DNA from 2 places in the Pseudoalteromonas sp. S3260 genome. Region 2 is predicted to be linked to the other one. Evidence: predicted binding sites of a transcription regulator. Region 2 holds the regulator's gene; the other holds the start of a gene.
What was found. The regulator MetJ, encoded in region 2, represses methionine synthesis genes. The targets are predictions, from matches to a motif close to TAGACGTCTAGACGTCTA.
Positions count from the first base shown of each region.

Region 1: metK (methionine adenosyltransferase) is a predicted target of MetJ. The motif match lies at 2,667-2,684, and genes of this name have one in related genera.

Region 1 is NZ_PNCV01000082.1:16,122-20,565, forward strand. Features, by position in the region: gene rpiA (ribose-5-phosphate isomerase RpiA) at 1-61, opposite strand, end outside; gene CWC14_RS13805 (5-formyltetrahydrofolate cyclo-ligase) at 115-711, opposite strand; gene CWC14_RS13810 (hypothetical protein) at 730-1,275, opposite strand; gene metK (methionine adenosyltransferase) at 1,414-2,565, opposite strand; gene tkt (transketolase) at 2,831-4,444, shown strand, end outside.
Region 2 is NZ_PNCV01000053.1:5,706-10,149, forward strand. Features, by position in the region: gene CWC14_RS10025 (malic enzyme-like NAD(P)-binding protein) at 401-1,642, shown strand; gene metJ (met regulon transcriptional regulator MetJ) at 1,712-2,032, opposite strand; gene metB (cystathionine gamma-synthase) at 2,231-3,478, shown strand; gene metL (bifunctional aspartate kinase/homoserine dehydrogenase II) at 3,528-4,444, shown strand, end outside.

The sequences.
Region 1 (4,444 bases), on a different contig from region 2:
TTTCTTTTACAAACTCCAGTGCAGCCCATGCAGCTGCTTTTTTTAATTCATCTTGTGTCATTGCTATGTGCTCATTTATGTCAAAAATAGACTGTTAGTTTACAAGATTAATTGTTACCAACAGTAGGTTTTATTGGGTGTAATAATAGTTTTAAGAGGCACATCCCACGATTCAATTAGGAGCTTATCCACTTGTTGGCATTCGTGTGCTAGGCCAATAAGTTGTGGTTGCTGCCAGTTTTCTTCGTGTAAACGTGCCAAGGTTCTATCGTAAAACCCACCCCCCATTCCAAGGCGATTACCAAATTTATCAAATGCAACAAGTGGCATAAGTAGATAATCAAGCGCTGGCAATGGGCATATTTGAGAGCAGTTCAGCTTAGGCTCCAAGATACCATAGCGGTTTGCCCTCATGGGTGAGTTTTTTTCATATCGTTGAAATAGTAAATTAGCCCCGTTGAAAGGGTGAATTACAGGTAAGTAAACATGCTGTTCAATGCTCCATAATTCATTAATTAACAATGAGGTATCTAATTCGCCATCATTGCTTAAATAAAGCGCGACATGATTTTTTTTGGCCGAGTTCATGCTTTTTAAATATTGAATAAAATTCACTTTAAGCGAGTGGGCCGCTATTTCTTGCTGGTTTTTTGATAGATTATTCCGTGCTTTACGAATATCGAGTCTTATTTGTGCGCGATTATTACTCATTAAATAACTAAACCATGATCAAAAAGAGAATAAATTAGGAAATAATAAGTACACAGCAAGCACAATAAGTAATATTACGGCTGTAGAAATCAGCGAATATAAAACAAGGTTACTGCGTTTTTTGGGCGTAGTAGAGAGTGGCTCACCTAGCATTAAATCGTCATCTTGCCATGGTTCGTCATTTTCATCAGGTAATGATAATTCAACCTCAGGGAGACGTTGTTCAATATCTTCTAGTTTTTCTTCAAGACGAATTAAGCTACTAGTAATGTAATCTAGGGCATCAAATAAGCGCTGATCTCGCTGGCTGTCGTGCGCTTTTTGAGAAGTAGCTTGTGTAGGGGCTGTTTGCTGAAGTTTGCTTTTGATCCCCAGCGTTGAAAGTAACTTAGCTTGCTTAAGGGCTTTCTCTTTGTTGCTAGGAGCAAACAGCGGCTTGCCATTAAAAAATGCCGCCACCTTTTCCGGTGAGGTTTTTAGTTTTTCTGTCAGTGCATTGGTCACTGCTTGGCTGTCTGCGCCTTCTGCAAGTCCTACAAATATAACACGAAAATTGTCGGCCATTTTTATCCCTAACACGCTTTATTGTATAAGCAGAGTATATACCTAAAATGTTAAACAGTTCGAGACTGTTTTATGACTAACTTAATACACATAGCAAAACGGCCCTAAAAAGGGCCGTTTTAATATTAGCTAGGTGGCTTACAGGCCAGCTGCTGCGCGAAGTGCGTCTGCTTTATCTGTGCGTTCCCATGGGAATTCATCACGGCCAAAGTGGCCGTAAGCCGCTGTTGGTAGATAAATAGGGCGCTCAAGATCAAGCATTTGAATTAGGCCGTAAGGGCGTAAGTCAAAGTGTTCACGAATAAGTTCGATTAAACGCGCTTCTTCTAATTTACCTGTGCCAAATGTTTCAACACTGATAGAAGTAGGCTCTGCAACGCCGATAGCGTAAGAAACCTGAAGTTCACACTTATCAGCAAGGCCTGCAGCAACAATGTTTTTAGCAACGTAACGTGCAGCATAAGCCGCTGAGCGGTCAACTTTTGATGGGTCTTTACCAGAGAAAGCACCACCACCGTGACGAGCCATGCCACCGTAGGTATCTACAATGATTTTACGACCAGTTAAACCACAGTCACCCATTGGGCCACCAATAACAAAACGACCTGTTGGGTTAATGAAAAATTTAGTTGCGCTAGTAATAAGCTCAGCAGGAAGTACTGGTTTAATAATTGTTTCCATTACCGCTTCTACTAAGTCATTTTGCGATACATCTTCGCTGTGCTGAGTAGAAAGTACAACGGCATCAATACCTACTGGCTTACCATTTTCGTATGCAAATGTAACTTGTGATTTTGCATCTGGACGCAACCAGTTAAGCTCGCCGCTTTTACGAACCTCAGCTTGACGCTGCACTAAACGGTGAGAATAAGTAATTGGAGCAGGCATTAATACTTCAGTTTCGTTACATGCGTAACCAAACATTAGGCCTTGGTCGCCAGCGCCTTGCTCTTCAGGGCTTGTACGGTCAACACCTTGGTTAATGTCTGGAGACTGTTTACCAATCGTGTTTAAAATTGCACACGAATCGGCATCAAAGCCCATGTCTGAATGTGTATAACCAATTTCACGTACTGTTTTACGTGTAATTTCTTCGATATCAACCCATGCGCTAGTCGTGATTTCACCACCAACCATAACCATACCGGTTTTAACGTAAGTTTCACACGCTACACGGGCATGAGAGTCTTGCTCTAGGATAGCATCAAGTACCGCATCAGAAATTTGATCGGCGATTTTATCCGGATGACCTTCAGAAACAGATTCAGAAGTAAATAAATGTTTTGCCATTGTAATTATGCTCACAAATATTGCGCTTCACAAACGTCGGTATTAGCGCTAAAAAATTAAGGCGCGTATTTTATCTAAAACAAATGAACTTGCATAGTTTTTTTACGCCTAGACGTCTAAATAAAATATCTAATAGTAAATGGTTCTTAAAAAATATTCATAATGCCCTATTTTTATGGGTTTTTAATTGCACACAGCCCCCACAATAAGTAAGAATGGGGATAAATAAATACCCGCGCAAATACATATAAAGGTAGGAGAATTCATGCCATCTCGCAAAGAACTTGCAAATGCTATTCGCGTCTTGTCAATGGACGCAGTACAAAAGGCCAAATCTGGTCACCCTGGAGCCCCTATGGGCATGGCTGATATCGCAGAAGTATTATGGCGCGATTATCTAAAACATAACCCAACAAATCCAGAGTGGGCTGACCGAGATCGATTTATACTCTCAAATGGTCACGGTTCAATGCTAATTTATTCTCTACTGCATTTAAGTGGTTATGACTTGCCACTGGACGAAATTAAAAACTTCCGCCAAATGCATTCCAAAACACCAGGCCATCCAGAATATGGATACGCGCCAGGAATTGAGACCACTACGGGCCCATTAGGTCAAGGGATCACAAATGCGGTAGGTATGGCGATTGCTGAAAAGGCATTAGCAGCGCAGTTTAACCGTGAAGGCCACGACATTGTTGATCACCACACGTATGCGTTTATGGGTGATGGCTGTTTAATGGAAGGCATTTCTCATGAAGCATGCTCACTAGCCGGTACATTAGGCCTAGGCAAGTTAGTGGCATTTTGGGATGACAACGGCATTTCAATCGACGGTGAAGTTGAAGGTTGGTTTAGTGATGATACCCCAGCACGTTTTAAAGCATACGGCTGGCATGTAATTAGTGACGTTGATGGCCACGACAGCGATGCAGTAAGTGCAGCAATTGCAAAAGCTAAAAGCGTGACTGATAAGCCAACACTAATTTGTTGTAAAACTATTATTGGTTACGGCTCACCTAATAAATCAGGTAGCCACGATTGTCACGGTGCACCACTAGGTGATGACGAAATTAAAGCGTCTCGCGAGTTTTTAGGTTGGACGGGCGATGCATTTGAAATCCCTGAAGATATTTATGCACAGTGGGATAACAAAGAAAAAGGCCAACAGCTTGAAGCAAGCTGGGACGAAAAATTTGCCGCATATGAAAAAGCATACCCAGAGCTAGCAGCAGAATACAAACGCCGTACACATTCAGAATTACCAGCTGACTGGGCTGAAAAATCACAAGCCTACATTGAAGAGCTGCAAGCAAACCCAGCAAACCCAGCATCACGTAAAGCGTCGCAAAATGCATTAAATGCGTTTGGCCCGTTACTACCTGAATTTATGGGTGGTTCTGCCGATTTAGCGGGTTCAAACTTAACAATTTGGGATGGCTCTAAAGGCTTAACTGCTGATGATGCAAGTGGTAACTACATTTACTACGGTGTACGTGAGTTTGGTATGTCGGCCATTATGAACGGTATTGCACTGCATAAAGGCTTTATTCCTTACGGTGCAACGTTCTTAATGTTTATGGAATACGCACGCAACGCGGTACGTATGGCTGCATTAATGAAGCAACCAAGCATTTTTGTATACACGCACGATTCAATTGGTTTAGGTGAAGATGGTCCAACTCACCAACCAGTTGAGCAAATTGCGAGCATGCGTTTAACGCCTAACCTATACAACTGGCGCCCATGTGACCAAGTTGAGTCAGCAATTGCATGGCAACAAGCTATTGAACGTAAAGACGGTCCTACATCATTAATCTTTACTCGCCAAGGCTTAGAGCAGCAAGCTCGTGATGCCCAGCAATTAAGCGACGTTAAA
Region 2 (4,444 bases):
TCTGAGTATGCATAAACATTTGCAGACAAAACAGCCAATATTCTCTATATTTTTATTTGTTAAACTTTAAAGATGGTACTCAAATGCAGGTAACGTGAGGTTATTTGTGTTTAAAGTTAAATAAAATTCGGTATTTCACTATTTTAATTTAAGACTAAAAAATACGCTTTATAAAAATAGAACAAGGGCAAAAAGTACCTGTGTTTTTCATTTTTATGACGAATTTATATTTTAAAAATGTCAGGATAATCTAGGGAAGTTGCTGATAAATCACTTAAAATTAACAGTTCTAGCATATAACAGGATAGACCTGATATTGCTTGGAATTTAAAAATAATAAAGGTATCGTAGATTAAAACTACCTCTCACTTTAACTTAAATTGCAGGATATAATCGCGTTATGTCAGATTTTCGTGAACAAGCACTACATTACCATGCCCATCCCGTTCCAGGTAAAATCAGTATTGAGCTGACCAAGCCCGCTGAGACGGTTAAAGACCTCGCGCTCGCATACAGCCCCGGTGTCGCAGAACCTGTTCGTGAAATTGCCGCTGATCCAGCAAATGCCTACAAATATACTGGTAAAGGAAATATGGTTGCGGTTATTACTAACGGCACCGCAATTTTAGGCTTGGGTAATTTAGGTCCACTGGCTTCAAAACCCGTTATGGAAGGTAAAGCGCTACTATTTAAGCGTTTTGCAGGGTTAGACTCTATAGATATTGAAGTTAAGCACCGTACTACCGAAGACTTTATTAACACAGTGGCTAATATTGCCGACACCTTTGGTGGAATTAATTTAGAAGATATTAAAGCGCCCGAGTGTTTTGAAATAGAAAAAGCGCTTATAGAGCGTTGTAGCATTCCTGTTTTTCATGATGATCAGCATGGTACGGCTATTGTAACGGCTGCGGGTATGCTAAACGCGCTGGAAGTACAGGGCAAAGCAATTGAAGATGCAATTATTGTATGTTTAGGTGCCGGCGCTGCAGCTGTTGCCTGTATGGAGCTTTTAATTAAATGTGGCGCGTTGCGTGAACATATTTATATGTTAGATCGCAAAGGAGTTATTCATACGCGTCGTGATGACTTGAATGAATATAAGCAATTATTTGCAAACAATACCGATAAACGTACTTTACAAGATGTAATTGAAGATGCCGATGTGTTTGTGGGTGTATCGGGCCCTAATTTATTAACCTCTGAAGATTTAAAATTAATGGCTGATAGACCCGTGGTATTTGCTTGTTCAAACCCCGATCCTGAAATCGATCCGCAATTAGCACAAGCTGCACGTAACGATTTAATTATGGCTACAGGTCGCTCTGATTATCCGAATCAAGTTAATAACGTATTGTGTTTTCCGTTTATTTTCCGTGGTGCGTTAGATGTACGTGCCAGTGAAATAAACGACGAGATGAAAATTGCTGCTGTAGAAGCAATCCGCAGTATTGCTAAAGAGCCCGTACCGGCTGAAGTGCTTACTGCCGCAGGCATCGACAAATTAGAGTTTGGTGCTAAATATATTATACCAAAACCAATGGATCCACGTTTGTTACCACGTATAGCTAAAGCGGTTGCGCAGGCGGCGGTAGACTCTGGCGTTGCACAAATTGATATGCCAGAAAACTACATGGCGTAATTGTTAAGTGTAAATTAGCGCAAAAAAAAACCTCAGCATTTGCTGAGGTTTTTTTGTATAAAGACCCTTCTAGTCTTCATTTAAAATAGGCACTTCTAGTCCCATTTCTTGCATTATTTTCTTCACTTCTTCAGGTACTTTTTCTGCGTTATCTTTACGCAAATCATCATCATTAGGCAGCGGTTGCCCGGTAAACGCATGCAAAAACGCTTCGCATAAAAGCTCGCTATTTGTTGCATGACGTAAGTTGTTTATTTGACGACGAGTACGTTCATCAGTTAATACTTTTAATACATTTAGCGGGATCGAAACGGTGATCTTCTTTACTTGTTCGGATTTTTTCCCGTGTTCTGCGTATGGGTGAATATATTCACCATTCCATTTAGCCATAAGATGTATCGTTGCCTCAGATTATAAATTGCTCACACAGCATCAAAGCGTGTAAATATGCGTGAAATTCTATCGGTTTAAAAAAGATAGTCAAATACTAGTTATTTAGCTATCTAGACATTTAAATGTTTTGACATCTTAAATTGCATGCGCTACCTTTTAGACGTCTAAACATCCAAATTAGTAAAGGTAGCGAAAATGAGTGAAAAAAATAAGGCAACAATTGCTGTTCGTAGTGGAATAGAAGCCGACAAACAGCATGGTGCGGTTGTTCCACCGCTTTATTTATCAACAACTTACTCATTTGCTGACTTTGATACAAAGCGCCAATATGATTATGGCCGCAGTGGTAACCCCAATCGTGACATTTTGGCTGAGGCGCTCACGGAGCTTGAAGGTGGCGCTAAAGGCATTATTACCGCAACAGGCATGGCAGCCGTTCACCTAACAACACAATTACTTAATAGTGACGATACGTTAGTGATCCCTCATGACTGTTATGGGGGCAGCTATCGCTTATTTACTTCGCTAGAAAAGCGCGGCTTATTAAAACTAGAAGTGGTCGATTTTACCAAAAGCGACAGTCTGACACGCATCCTTGCTATTAAACCTAAGCTGATTTGGATTGAAACACCTAGCAATCCTATTTTACGCTTAACAGATATTAAAGCGGTAACTGATACAGCTAAACAGTGTGGTGCACTGGTTGCCGCCGACAACACATTTTTATCGCCAGCATTACAAAACCCGATTAAGTTTGGCGCTGATATTGTGGTGCACTCAACCACAAAATATATCAATGGCCATTCAGACGTTGTTGGTGGCGCGGTTATCGCAGCGACTGCTGAGTTAGGTGAAGAGTTAGCGTGGTGGGCAAATAACATTGGCATCACCGGCGCGCCATTTGATAGCTATTTAACTCTCAGAGGCTTACGTACTTTAAACGTGCGTTTAAGGCAACACCAAGAAAATGCACTCGCCATTGCACAGTATTTAGAACGCTCCCAGTTTGTTGCCCAAGTTTACTACCCAGGTCTTGAATCACACCCTCAACATGCGCTAGCTAAGGCGCAGCAGCTTGGCTTTGGTGCTATGGTTAGCTTTGATATAAAAGGCGATATAAACGATGCTGCAGCGTTTTTAACGCGTTTAAATGAATTTAGCTTAGCGGAATCATTAGGTGGAGTAGAAAGTTTGATTTGTCACCCTGCGACTATGACCCACGCCGGTATGGACGCAACCGCGCGTGCAGAAGCCGGAGTAGGCGACACGCTTATTCGTATCTCGGTGGGTATTGAAGATGTAAATGATTTACTCGCTGACTTAGACAGGGTATTTAATTTGGTGCGCCCAGGGCAAGCCAATCTCGGCCTATCGGCAAAAAGTGGTGCTAGTGAATCATTTGGTTCAGCAAAGTTAAACGCGGCGCATCCGGCGTTATGGTAGTGCATACCAATCTTCAAAATACAAAACATAAATGCGAGTCGGTATTAATATGGTAAATCAGGTTCATAAATTTGGTGGTTCGAGTTTAAGCTCAGCGGATCGCTTTAAAAGTGTCGCAAATATTATTTTAACTCATGCTCAAGCTGGGGATTGTGTGGTGGTATCGGCTGCCGGTAAAACCACCGATACCTTAGTTAAACTGTGGCAAAGCTATCAACAGCAAGACACTCAAGCTATTGCTGATATTGTATTGCTATTGAGTAACCATCAAATAGCTCTGATTGAGCAATTATTAATAGCTAACGCTAAGCACCATGCGCTTGATTTACTTGAAACTGAGCTCAGTATTATTACCAAGCAGGCTAAGCAAGGAACATTAGCTGAAGCTGCGTTATTAGCACATGGTGAATTGTGGTCTGCAAGGTTACTAAGCGCTTACTTAGAACAGCTTAACGTTAGCGCTTGTGCCCATGACGCTAGGCAGTTATTTACGTTAGATGCCGGGCAGCTGCAGCATGCTAATAATCAGCAGCAGTGCTTAAAAGCCATAGAGACGAGTAAAATTAATGTAGTTACGGGGTTTATTGCGGCTGATTTACATGGTGAAACAGTGACCTTAGGGCGAAATGGCAGTGATTACAGTGCCACTTTATTAGCGCGGTATTGCAATGCTAAAAAAGTCTCTATTTGGACTGACACTCAAGGTGTTTTTAGTACTGATCCGCGTAAGGTTGCTAATGCGGTTAAGTATGCGCGAGTGTGCCGTGATCAAGCGAATTTATTAGCGAGGCTAGGTAATCCAGTATTACACGCTAAAACATTATCGCCATTAAAAGATACCGATATAGAATTAGTTGTTCGCAGTAGTTACGATCCTCAAGGCAGTCATACCGAAATAGTTAAACTAGGAATGAGTAAACAAAAACGCTTTTTAACCACAGTAAATAATGTGGATTTACTCATTGT